One region of the Enterobacter cloacae complex sp. ECNIH7 genome, then DNA from elsewhere that is predicted to be linked to it. Evidence: predicted binding sites of a transcription regulator. Region 1 holds the regulator's gene; each other region holds the start of a gene.
What was found. The regulator LexA, encoded in region 1, represses DNA repair genes until DNA is damaged. The targets are predictions, from matches to a motif close to TNCTGTATGTACATACAGNA.
Positions count from the first base shown of each region.

Region 2: the regulator LexA is predicted to act here: its motif matches at 1,749-1,768, upstream of umuD (translesion error-prone DNA polymerase V autoproteolytic subunit).
Region 3: the regulator LexA is predicted to act here: its motif matches at 1,871-1,890, upstream of sulA (SOS-induced cell division inhibitor SulA).

Region 1 covers NZ_CP017990.1:338,862-343,238, forward strand. Annotated here, with positions in the region: gene plsB (glycerol-3-phosphate 1-O-acyltransferase PlsB) at 1-1,239, opposite strand, end outside; gene WM95_RS01640 (diacylglycerol kinase) at 1,394-1,762, shown strand; gene lexA (transcriptional repressor LexA) at 1,871-2,479, shown strand; gene dinF (MATE family efflux transporter DinF) at 2,543-3,880, shown strand; gene WM95_RS01655 (CsbD family protein) at 4,001-4,210, shown strand; gene zur (zinc uptake transcriptional repressor Zur) at 4,280-4,377, opposite strand, start outside.
Region 2 covers NZ_CP017990.1:4,208,988-4,213,050, reverse strand. Annotated here, with positions in the region: gene WM95_RS20850 (Y-family DNA polymerase) at 23-1,297, opposite strand; gene umuD (translesion error-prone DNA polymerase V autoproteolytic subunit) at 1,297-1,731, opposite strand; gene WM95_RS27270 (FRG domain-containing protein) at 1,918-3,105, shown strand; gene WM95_RS20825 (hypothetical protein) at 3,689-3,982, opposite strand.
Region 3 covers NZ_CP017990.1:1,843,849-1,848,225, forward strand. Annotated here, with positions in the region: gene ompA (porin OmpA) at 1-986, opposite strand, end outside; gene sulA (SOS-induced cell division inhibitor SulA) at 1,341-1,850, opposite strand; gene WM95_RS09060 (TfoX/Sxy family DNA transformation protein) at 2,068-2,694, shown strand; gene yccS (YccS family putative transporter) at 2,651-4,377, opposite strand, start outside.

The DNA of each region.
Region 1 (4,377 bases):
TCCTCCGCGCAGCATCGCCTGAATGGTCATCGACAGCGTGCCGGTCTTCGGATCGAGCAGACGTCCGGTACGGGAACGACCGCCCTCCACGAAGTACTCCACGGAATAGCCGCGGCTGAACAGCTCGCCCAGATATTCGCGGAACACGGTGGAGTAGAGCTTGTTGCCCTTGAAGGTACGACGGATAAAGAACGCGCCCAGGCGGCGGAAAATCGGACCTGCTGGCCAGAAATTCAGGTTGATACCGGCAGCAATATGCGGCGGTACCAGCCCCTGGTGATAGAGCACGTAGGAAAGAAGCAGGTAGTCCATGTGGCTGCGGTGGCAGGGAACATAGACAATCTCATGGCCATCATGCGCCAGCTGGCGTACGCGCTCGGCGTTATGAACGTTGATGCCCTGATACAGGCGGTTCCAGGTAAAGCCGAGAATACGATCGGACAGGCGAATCATCTCGTAAGAGAAGTTCGCTGCAATCTCTTCCATCAGCGCAATGGCGTTCTGCTGGGCTTTCTCATGCGATATTTTCTTGCTGCGCGCTTCGTCTTCAACGGCGCGAGCAATCGCTTTGGAGGCCAGCAGCTTGTTGAACAGATCCTGACGCGCCGGGAGACGCGGCCCTACGGCAGCCAGGCGCTGACGAGCGAAGTGCATACGCGCCACGCGCGCCAGTTTTTGCGCGATGATCTTGTCGGTACCGTGCTCGTCCGCCATTCGACGCAGCGAAACGGAAGGGGAGAAACGCACAAAGCTGTCGCGTCCCAGCCAGGAGACCGCGAAGAACTTCTGGATGCCGTTAAGCATGCGCAGCGGCGGATTCTCTTCACCTTTTTCACGGCCCGGACGACGACCAAACATCACCGATACCGGCACCATCTGCACATCCAGATCGGGGTTGCTCCGGTGCAGGTCGAGATAGTCGTGGAACAGCTTGATGGACTCTTCTTTTGGCGTGTAGTAGGTAAACACGCGCGGTCCACCGTGAATGAACACGTAGCGCGGCAGTAAAGTGCCGTCAACTTCAAGCGGTTCAAGCGGGTCAGGTAAGTCATGCGCCAGACACTGGGCGCGAAGCGTCAGTAAGTCTGCCTTCGAGTTATAAGGCAAAACGTACATAATAGGACGCGAGGTATCGAGCCCCAATTCCAGCGCGGGTTCTGCTGGGATAGACTTGCTTTTTACCAGGATGCTTAATGGTAAATTAAGTAATTTGTAGTAAATTCGTGGCCAGCCGGACATAAACGATGTAAAGCCTCTGGTTAATAATGCAATTGCGGCGCAAGGATAACAGAAAGCGCGCAAAATTTCTGTTGTTACCCGTCATACTTCAGGCTGTAGCGAAACGCGCTACAGTTCCTGTTACTGACGCTTTTTTTCATAAAAGGTTCTTTTAATGGCCAATAATACCACTGGGTTAACGCGTATCATCAAAGCCGCCGGCTATTCATGGAAAGGTTTCCGTGCCGCGTGGATCAACGAAGCTGCATTTCGCCAGGAGGGCGTCGCCGCAATCATCGCGGTGATCGTCGCCTGTTTCCTTGATGTTGATGCTATTACCCGCGTACTTCTTATCGGTTCCGTGCTTCTGGTGATGATAGTGGAAATTCTTAATAGCGCTATTGAGGCCGTTGTTGATCGCATAGGTTCAGATTTCCACGAGCTTTCTGGCCGCGCAAAAGACATGGGCTCTGCTGCCGTGCTGCTGGCGATTATCACTGCCGTTATCACCTGGGTCACGCTGCTTTGGTCACATTTCCGATGAGCCTCGAGGAATAATTAAGTCCCTGGTTTTTTGTGCAGTTTTTGGTTCCAAAATCGCCTTTGACTGTATATACTCACAGCATAACTGTATATACACCCAGGGGGCGGAATGAAAGCGTTAACGACCAGGCAGCAAGAGGTGTTTGATCTCATCCGGGATCATATCGGCCAGACGGGTATGCCACCCACGCGTGCGGAAATCGCGCAGCGTCTGGGCTTCCGTTCTCCGAATGCTGCTGAAGAACACCTGAAAGCGCTGGCGCGTAAAGGCGTGATTGAGATTGTTTCAGGCGCGTCACGCGGTATCCGCCTGCTGGTGGAAGAAGAGACGGGCATTCCGCTGATAGGCCGTGTTGCTGCCGGTGAGCCTTTACTGGCACAGCAGCATATTGAAGGCCACTACCAGGTCGATCCTGGCATGTTCAAACCGAGCGCTGATTTCCTGCTGCGCGTCAGCGGTATGTCGATGAAAGACATCGGTATTCTTGACGGCGATCTGCTTGCAGTGCACAAAACGCAGGATGTGCGTAACGGCCAGGTGGTTGTCGCGCGCATTGATGATGAAGTCACCGTCAAGCGTCTGAAAAAACAGGGGAACACTGTTCAGCTACTGCCTGAAAACAACGAGTTCTCCCCGATTGTGGTCGATCTCCGCGAACACAACTTCTCTATCGAAGGACTGGCGGTTGGGGTCATTCGCAACGGCGAATGGCTGTAACCTCTTCCTGACAGGCTATGGCGCCGCTGTAGCCTGCTTCATTCTCGACTCCCGGTATTTTTCATGTCACTGCTGACGGCATCCGATAAGGCATTGTGGCGTCTTGCTCTGCCGATGATTTTCTCCAATATTACCGTTCCCTTGCTGGGTCTGGTCGATACTGCCGTTATTGGCCACCTTGATTCGCCTGTTTATCTTGGCGGCGTGGCGATTGGCGCGACGGCAACCAGCTTCCTGTTTATGCTGCTGCTCTTTTTGCGCATGAGCACCACCGGGCTCACGGCCCAGGCTTATGGTGCAAAAGATCCGCTGCGTCTGGCGCGCGCGCTGGTCCAGCCGCTGATCCTTGCGCTCGGTGCAGGGGCGTTAATCGTTTTATTTCGTACGCCCCTGATCGACCTTGCGCTCCATGTTGTCGGCGGCAGCGAGGCGGTACTGGCTCAGGCGCGACGTTTCCTTGAAATCCGCTGGCTCAGCGCGCCCGCCTCGCTGGCAAACCTGGTTCTGCTGGGGTGGCTCCTGGGCGTTCAGTACGCCCGTGCACCAGTGATTTTGCTGGTGGTAGGCAACCTTCTCAACATTGTGCTGGATGTCTGGCTGGTAATGGGCCTGCATATGAACGTGCGGGGTGCGGCGCTGGCGACGGCAATTGCCGAATACGGAACCTTTATTATTGGCCTGTGGATGGTCTGGCGCGTGCTGGCGATGCGCGGCATCTCCCTGGCGCTGCTCAAAACCGCATGGCGCGGCAATATCCGTAGGCTGCTGGCGCTTAATCGTGACATCATGCTGCGCTCGCTGCTGCTTCAGCTCTGCTTCGGCGCGCTGACGGTTTTCGGGGCGCGACTGGGGCCAGAAATCGTCGCGGTCAACGCGGTATTGATGACGCTACTGACCTTTACCGCCTACGCGCTGGACGGTTTTGCCTATGCGGTAGAAGCGTATTCCGGGCAGGCTTACGGCGCGCGCGAAAGCGGGCAGCTGCGGGACGTCTGGCGGGCAGCCTGCCGCCAGTCGGGACTGGTGGCGCTGGCGTTCGGCCTGGTTTATGCCTGCCTTGGTGAGCAAATCGTCGCGTTGCTTACGTCTATCCCTGCGCTGCGCGAGCTGGCGAGTCACTATCTCATCTGGCAAGTCATCTTACCGGTGGTCGGCGTCTGGTGTTATCTGCTGGACGGCATGTTTATTGGTGCGACGCGCGGAGCGGAAATGCGCAACAGCATGGCAGTCGCGGCGGCAGGGTTTGGCCTGACGCTGCTGACGCTTCCCTGGCTGGGTAATCACGGTTTGTGGCTGGCCCTGGCCGTTTTCCTCTCGCTGAGAGGGATATCGCTGGCTTTTATCTGGCATCGCCACTGGCAAAACGATACCTGGTTCCCTTCACGTCACGATATATCGTGACGGTTAAAGATTCCGAATATGAAATCAACTGCCGAATCCTTAACTACAATAATTATCACGTCCAGCAGAAAAGAACGTAACGGACGTTACGACCCGACGCTTAACTAAGAGGACACGATGATGAATAAAGACGAAATCGGCGGCAACTGGAAGCAGTTCAAAGGTAAAGCGAAAGAACAGTGGGGTAAGCTGACTGATGACGATATGACCGTCATTGAAGGTAAACGCGATCAGCTTGTCGGTAAAATTCAGGAACGTTACGGCTACGCGAAAGACCAGGCGGAAAAAGAAGTGGGCGACTGGGAAAAACGCAACGACTACCGCTGGTAACCGGGCTATACCCGCAAGTACAAGGAAGTACACCCTGAGGGCGGCCATGAGCCGCCTGTTCTTTTGCCGTTAACGCGGTTTTTTCTTCACAAGAATAGAGTGGTCGTGCTGACACGCGTCCTGATGACGACAGGCTTCCACTTCCACGCAGGCAGAGCACAGTCCGT
Region 2 (4,063 bases), 1.3 Mb from region 1:
TGCATATACAGAGCTACTAGAATTATCTAATCGAAGCGCAAGGGAGATCTGACCATTTCGTTGTATAAGAAGGTGAGAGCATTTCACGTTTCATTTGCCACTCCGGCGCTATCCCTCGTCCGGCAAACCATATTTTTCCCAGTCCGGAATGGTTGATCCCGTCCAGCACTTTCATCAGCTCATCGCTGTTTGCGCGCGGCTGTATCTCGTCAAACAGGTTTAGCTGAGAAACTCCGGTGGGTGTAAAGTCATTCAGCATCACACCGGCCTTTGCATAACGATGGCCATCTATAAAAATACGATCCAGAGCTTTTACTGCGGCGGTGATGATGTCCCGTGTATCGAGTGTGGGAAGGAGCAGCTTTTCACTGGCCACGTTGCCGTAATAAGTCTCCTTGACTGCAAATGGTGAGGTTTTGACGAAAACCGAGATGTGCCGGCAATACTGTCGTTCTCCCCGTAATTTCTCAGCTGCCCGTTCGGCGTACTGACAAACAGCCTGACGCAGCGCCTCATAGGTTGTGATCCTTTCCCCAAAGGAGCGGCTACAGACAATCTGCTGTTTCGACGGAGGAGCCTCTTCAAGCGATATGCATGCTTCCCCATTCAGTTCGCGTACCGTGCGTTCCAGTACTACCGTGAAATTCTTGCGCACAAAGGTCGGGTTCATGCGGGCCAACTGCAGAGCAGTGGTGATCCCGTAGGTATTCAGTTTTTTGCCGATGCGACTGCCAACACCCCAGATTTCTTCGACTGGCTGCAGGGACAGCAGTTTCTCCGTTCGCTTCAGGTTTCCTGGTGTCAGGGCCAGTACGCCCCCGAACTGGGCCCATTCTTTTGATGCCCACTGCGCAGATTTAGCGAGGGTTTTGGTTGGCCCCATCCCCACACCGATTGTTAACCCGGTCCCGTTCTGGACATACTCGCGTAGTTGCCGGCCGAAATCCTCAAAATTCATGCAGCTATCGATGCCACGGATGTCGAGGAACATTTCATCAATGCTGTACTGTTCCACGCGCGGTGCCAGTTCTTCCAGGTGGGACATTACACGGTTGCTCATGCTGGCATAGAGCTCATAATTACTGGAGAACGTGACGATGGGTTCTGGAAATGACATCGCTTTGAGCTGAAACCATGGTACGCCCATTTTTATACCCAGAATCTTGGCTTCCTTTGAGCGTGCGATCACACAGCCATCATTGTTGCTAAGCACTACTACTGGTTTGCCACGCAGGTCAGGACGAAAGACTTTCTCACAGCTCGCATAAAAGCTGTTCACGTCGGCTAAGGCGAACATCACTGTGCTCCGCGAGTTTTATGAACAAAAGCGGTAACAACTCCAAAAATCTGTAGCTGTTCTGGCTCTGGCCATAGCGTTGGATACGCAGGATTCATTGGTTGCAGCCCCGGACGTGGGGTGAGCAGCAGTCGTTTAACGGTAAATTCACCATCGATCTCCGCGATAATGATATCGCCATGCCGTGCTGGTTCGGCCTTATCAACAACCATTAAATCACCTGAATGAAGACCGATGTCTGTCATTGAATTACCAATAGCTCGTACAAAGTAAGTAGAGCCACGTCGCTGAATGCAGTATTCGTTCAGATCTAGTTCGGCTTCTACATAGTCTTGTGCCGGGCTGGGAAAACCTGCGGAACAGCTCTCGATAAACAATGGAATCGATACTTCTGGCGGCTCTGATGTTGGACTAAGGAAGGATAAAACACGCATGATCTCACCCATTGATTAACTGTATGCATATACAGTATTAATTGAGGGGGTGAAAGAATCAAGTACTGTTTTTTAACTTGTTGATAAAGCATCGTTTGATGTTATTGTCTTATCATTACGTAAAACAGCAGATAATGATAATTAGACAAATATTAGTGCACTAACGCATTGAAAAAAGGAAAAAATATGTGTGCAGAAGAGGTAATAAGCTCCGTAGGTGATTTTCTTAAGGTGGTGAAAAGATTCTCACCGGGAAATGAAAAAGTTTTTTATCGTGGGCAGGGAAATGCTATTCATGGAGTGAATTCCAGCCTTTATCGCTTGTTAGATAATACGAAATTAAAACCGTTTAATATAACACAGTATAATTTTATTACTCAACAAATGCAGACTGATGACATTTCAGAGTATGTGTTGGCACATAAGCTTTATGAGAATTTTAAAGATAATCATGTTGTGTATCCTGATGTGAATATAATCAGCGGATACACTATGAACGAAATTGATCTTCATGTGACAGCTCAACACTATGGTTTATCGACAAGGGTTATCGACTGGACAAAAAGCCCATTAGTTGCTCTGTATTTTGCTACAGAAAAAAGAAAAAATTCAGATGAGCTAACTGATGCTTCTGTTTTTATGATTTGGGATACTCCAGATAGTAAATTAGATGTAGTGCAAAGCTCGAAATTTCTCGCTGCAATAAAATCAGAGAAAGATGCTTACAAGGAAATTTACCGTCGAAGTTCTCAGTTTTATAAATCTAACCATGCTCTTTATATTTCGAACCCTTCTGATCCAGTTTTATTGAAAAATATAAAAGATTATCTGGATGATGTAAGTTCACTCTTAATTCATTATGAACCAGGGACAGGGATTAAATTATATTTGAATCAAAGCCTTCATCTTTTTGATTTAATGACTCTGAATTTCAGTTTTACTGGTCAAAATCTTGTCACCCGTTTGTTTGGGAGTTTGACACAATTCTTAGGGGATCTAGACTACAATTACAGTAGGAGTCACGATAACGTTGATATTTTTAATAAGCATCAGACTATAATAAAACCACTACCGATAAATCAACGGGTAAAAAACCAGCAGGGCGTATTGCTTTTTTCAAATAAAATAAATGAAGAAGTTTATGCGGCCTCCATGTTTGGTGCAAGTAATACGGTGTCGAAAATAGATGAGGAAAGTCTTTCCGGTTTACAATCAAACTCGGGGCTTTTGAAGATAGTCATTCCAAAAGAGAAAATTATTGAAATCAGGAAGGAACTGGATTTATATGGATTCACTAAAGAATTCATATATCCTGAGATAATGTCTTTCACAGAGTATATGCAAGAGAAAATAGTTTCAGAAAGTCAAAATTGAATATATACCGTTATTTCATGATTTAAATGCGGAGCATACCAGCTCCGCTTTTTATTGTCGTAACCATTGAAAATGGATCGAGCTCTGATCTAATATGACTCTGTTGTACCGTTGCGTTGTATGCAACATGCCAATGCCTCGGCGATCTGAGAGAGGCGCCTTCGGGTGATCGCCATGCCAATGCCACCGTGACCTGAGAGGTGGCGCCTTCGGGCGGTAACTTCGTTTACCCTTTGAAAACGAAGATCGCATACAGTTTGAATCTGGCGATGAAGGTCCCTTTCACTTCTGTATCTGTTTTTTAGGTACGTCTTGCAGCCGTTGTCTGGTCGCAATTTTCTTATCGTTTTCACTCTTTATGACGCTGCTGGCCGTTGCGAACTTTGCAGCGTGGATATGACCATTTGGAACATTTGGGCATCTTCCACGACTGCATTGAGAGCAGAGGAGCGCGGCGTCACTTGTGCACGAGTGAAACGAGTACCAAGTGACGCGCGCAGCGCATAACTGGCAGAGCTGACGCACTGCCATTTCGACAACTTTTTTACCAACTGACCAACACGTATTTAAAGGTTTAAGGGCCTTAAAAACGTACTTCATTCACTGTTTGTTCATTTATCAACCAAACGTCTTTCCCGTAAAAACGGGTAAGGACTTCATTCTGAAAGGAGAAAATCGACACGATATCGATGGCGACACCAGTCAACATACTGGTGTGTGGAAGCAGACTGATTAATTTCAGCCCGGTGTAAACCGCGAACAGGTCAGAGACCTGGGGAGCTTCGCAATAACTCAACATTTCGCCGCCCCGATGCACAGATATCTGTCGAGACGCAGGAAGGGCAACCATAAACCGTGCCGTCGGGGTGAAATTCATCGTCTGTAGCTGTGGCGCAGCCGGTGTCAGTGCTTTTCCGTTCACGCAGACGGAAAAGCACTGACACCTGTTTAAATGGAG
Region 3 (4,377 bases), 1.5 Mb from region 1:
AGGCAGTCGATCAGTGCAGCGCGAGCTTTCACGTTGTCACAGGTGTTGCCAGTAACTGGGTTAGATTCGCCCATACCACGTGGGGAGATCTTGTTAGCTGGGATACCTTTAGAGATCAGGTAATCAACAACAGACTGAGCACGTTTCTCAGACAGTTTCTGGTTGTAAGCGTCAGAACCGATACGGTCGGTGAAGCCCAGAACCACTACGGAACCGTCTTTAGGATCCAGGTTGCTCAGCTGGGTGTACAGCTGATCCAGTGCCTGCTGGCCTTCTGGTTTCAGAGTCGCTTTGTTGAAGTTGAACAGAACGTCAGACTTCAGAGTGAAGTGCTTGGTCTGTACTTCTGGAGCTGGAGCCGGAGCTGGAGCAACAACTGGTGCTGCTTCTTCCTGCTGGCCGAAACGGTAGGAAACACCTACGCTCAGCATGCCGTTGTCTGGACGAACACCAACGGTGTTGCCGTCGCCGATGTTGTTAACCCACTGGTATTCCAGACGGGTAGCGATGTCACGGGTCATAGCCCACTCAACGCCACCAGCGAATACTGGGGAAACACCGGTGTCATGGTTGTCACCAGAGATGTTGTTGCTGGAATCTGCGCGCCATACCATGCCGCCCAGACGGGTGTACACGTCCAGATCGTCAGTGATTGGGTAGCCCAGTTTAGCGGTCAGCTGAACGCCCTGTGCTTTGAAAGCGCCGTTGATGGTGTCGCCTTTGTATGGCATACGACCTAACCAGTCGTAACCCATTTCAAAACCAACATACGGGTTAACCTGATAGCCACCGAACGCACCTGCACCAAGCTGGCTCTCGTGAGTTGGGCCATCATTGTTCAGGCTGCTGTTGTACCAGCCGGTGTCATGGAACTGAGACCAGCCCAGTTTACCACCTGCATACCAGGTATTATCTTTCGGAGCGGCCTGCGCTACGGTAGCGAAGCCAGCCAGTGCCACTGCAATCGCGATAGCTGTCTTTTTCATTTTTTGCGCCTCGTTATCATCCAAAATTCGCCATGAAAGTCTCAGGAGAGAATCACGGTTAAATCCTTCACCGGGGGGCGTGGTCAAATATAAATCTACCGATATCTTCGGCTTAGGCCGAGCACCCCTGGCGATGTAAAGTCTACAACGTAGCTGAAAACTTACAAGTGTGAAGTCCGTCAGGCATATGAAAAAAAAAGTTCCGTATACCGATTATTTAACATTTTTCGAACGAATTTTGTGCAATAAAATTAAGGAGAACCGCACCAGACAAGCCTTGCCGCAATTTTGTGACCGGGAACTTTAATGCCATCTTGAGGTCAAAAAAAATTCCAGGAAAAATCTTAATTTCACTCAATGATACAAATTTGAGTGAATTTTTAGCCCAGAAAGTTGTCCTCTGCGGTAAGAATCCGATCGAACCGGACGCATAATGAACCCGATCGCATTCCCTTCTTCGGCTGCTTCAGTCAGACGGTAATGCTCCTCTTCCGTCAGTTCTTCCGGTAACCATCCAATCACCACGCTGTAATTTCCGGTGCGTAAGGCGCGGATCATCGATTCTACGGTATCGCACGGCGGGAGCTGATTAATTTGCATGACCTTGGTAAGCGGAAGGCCTGCGGACTGAACCCACTCACGGCTCAGTTTTTGCTGAGGTGTGAGCCAAAGCTGCCAGCGCGATTGCTGACCAAGCTGTTGTAATAACGGCAACAACAGAAGTTGCGTCAACAGGGGCTGGTCTTCACGATAAACCACTTCACTGATAAGCCCCGTGGAAACACGCTCGACGGAATTCTGCGCGACATTGCCTGCGGTAGAAGAGAGAGAGGTTGAGCGATTTGCATAGCCTGAAGTGTGCATATTCATTCCAGCCCTGTAGTTACTGTATGGATATACAGTAACCCCTGTATGCATAAAGATCAACCTCATTTTCGGAAAGCGACTCGCAAAATTCATTCAATGTTGATGTCCCTCGAAAAATCATCTTGCTCATCGGCGATAAGTTGCCTATTTTCCTGCTAACGGATCCGCTAGTAAGAAATTTCGTTGTTACTTTATGATTTTGAAGGGAAATATCATGAAAAAGATATCTTATGAACGGATTTATAAATCCCAGGAATACCTCTCCCCGTTGGGCGAGATTCATCATCGCGCGCTGTTTGGAGGCTATACCCTGGCGGTGGATGATGCGGTTTTTGCCATGGTGTCAGACGGAGAGCTTTATCTTCGCGCCTGTGAGGAGAGTGCGAAATACTGTGTAAAAAATGCCTCCTCTTTTTTAACGTTGATGAAGCGAGGCCGCCCGGTGCTGCTCAACTATTATCGTGTGGATGATGGATTATGGCAGGACAGGGAGCGGTTGCTTCAGCTCTCCTCGTTTGCGCTCAGTGCGGCAAGAAAAGAACGCTATCAGCGCCATCAACGAAACCGACTTAAGGATCTGCCAAACCTGACCTTTCAACTTGAAGTCTTGCTCTTTGAAGCTGGCATTACCAATGAGGAAACGCTGCGGGCGCTGGGTGCAAGAGCGAGCTGGCTAAAGATGCGGGCAAAAAACAAAGCGCTCAGTATTAAAGTTCTCTTCGCGCTGGAAGGGGCTATCGAGGGGCTGCATGAGGCGGCACTCCCGGCAGGCATTCGCCGGGAGCTAACGGAGTGGTTTAATGCGCTGCCTGAGCCACAGGAGAATCACTCCTCCAGGTAGCGATTTGCTGTTGCAGCCGGCAAATTTCAGGCAGCAGAGCGATAAGCAGGCCTATCTGCTGAAGTACCAGCGGCGCTTTGCTGTCGTTTCCAGGGTCAAGATGCGCAATGCGTTGAGCCAGTTCATCCAGCGCCTGTTGAACGCGCGGCTCATCGGCCGGTCGGTGATGAAGTGCGTCATCGACATAACAGACGGCATCATCGAGCAGGTTGAGAATGCCCGGGTTGGTGAGTTTCTCACGGTGGGCACCGAGCGTCGAAATATAGCTGGTGAACGTATGGTTCAGGCAGAGCAGGCGGAACGCAGTCTCACGGATCTCCGCCGTGGCCCGAGGCTCCGTTGACATGTTAGAGACAACGGAGGCCAGTTCTGCGTCACTGTTATGCGCGTCGCGACGGGCTATCCGATAAGCCAGGCGGTTATCACGCCCCTGGTGGTACTGCTCCAGGATTGCGTCAAGGTATCGACAGTTGGCGTTCATCGCCCTGTCCACTACGCGCGGCAAATTGCGGAAACGCCAGTCCGGCCAGATAAAGCTGACCGCGGCCCAGGCAATCGCACAGCCAATCAGGGTATCGATCACGCGGGGCAGGGCAACTTCAAACCCTTCACCCAGCAGGTTAAAGCAGAGCAGCACCAGCAGCGTAATGAACATGGTGGCGTGGGCGTACTGCACGTTGCGAAACGCGAAGAACAGCACGCCGGTGATCACAATCAGGATCAGTTGACCTTCAACGGAGGGCACGAAATAGAGCACCGGAAGGCCAATCGCGACGCCGACCAGCGTGCCGATAATACGCAGCGCAAGACGGTGTCGGGTGGCGTTATAGTTCGGCTGGCAGACGAACAGGCTGGTCAGCAGGATCCAGTAGCCGTGGTGCAGCCCGGTTATCTGGATAAAGGCATACCCCACGCACAGCACCAGCGACATTCTTACCGCGTGGCGAAAGAGTGCCGACTCAGGCGTAAAGTTGCGGCTCAGCCGCAGCCACATATCGCTAACGCTGTGCACGCTGTCATCAGCAAGCTGATTTTCCACCTCACTGCCCGGCAGCGCCATCGCCTGTTCGGACTCAATGGTTGCCAGCTGAGCATCAATCGCCCGCAGGTTGTTAAGCAGAAAGCCCAGCGCTTTGATGTGCTCCTGTGACGTTCCGCTGGCCTGAACGCGGTCGAGCGCCGCATCAAGATGGCTGAATACGCGTTCAAAGCGGGGGTCATGCTGATAGGGCGTGCGCAGCAGAATAGACCGCGAGAGCTGCTGACACGCCTGGGACTGCATGGACAGCAGGCGCTGGAAGCGGAACATCACGTCGCTGTAGCGGAACTTCTCGCGCAGGGCAGCATACTGAACGTGCGAGGAGCTGGCGCGTTCATGAATATCCTGGGCGGCAAAATAGTAGTGTAAGGTCCTTCGGGTTCCGCGCTGGCCGCGATCGCCGCGCAGACGGGTAAGCAGAGAGACTTTTGTCTGGTTAAGGGTGGCGACCAGCTGGCCGTTTGCCAGCGCCAGATCGTAGAGCGGAGCCTGGCTTTCTTCCTCGATATCCGGGTCGAACAGCCGGGATTTCAGTTCCAGATAGTGGGCTAACTGCTCAAAGCTGCGGGCAAGGTTATCCTGCAGCGGGCGAACCGGGAAGATCAGATGACCGGTTAGCGTCAGCAGATTATACCAGATGGCGC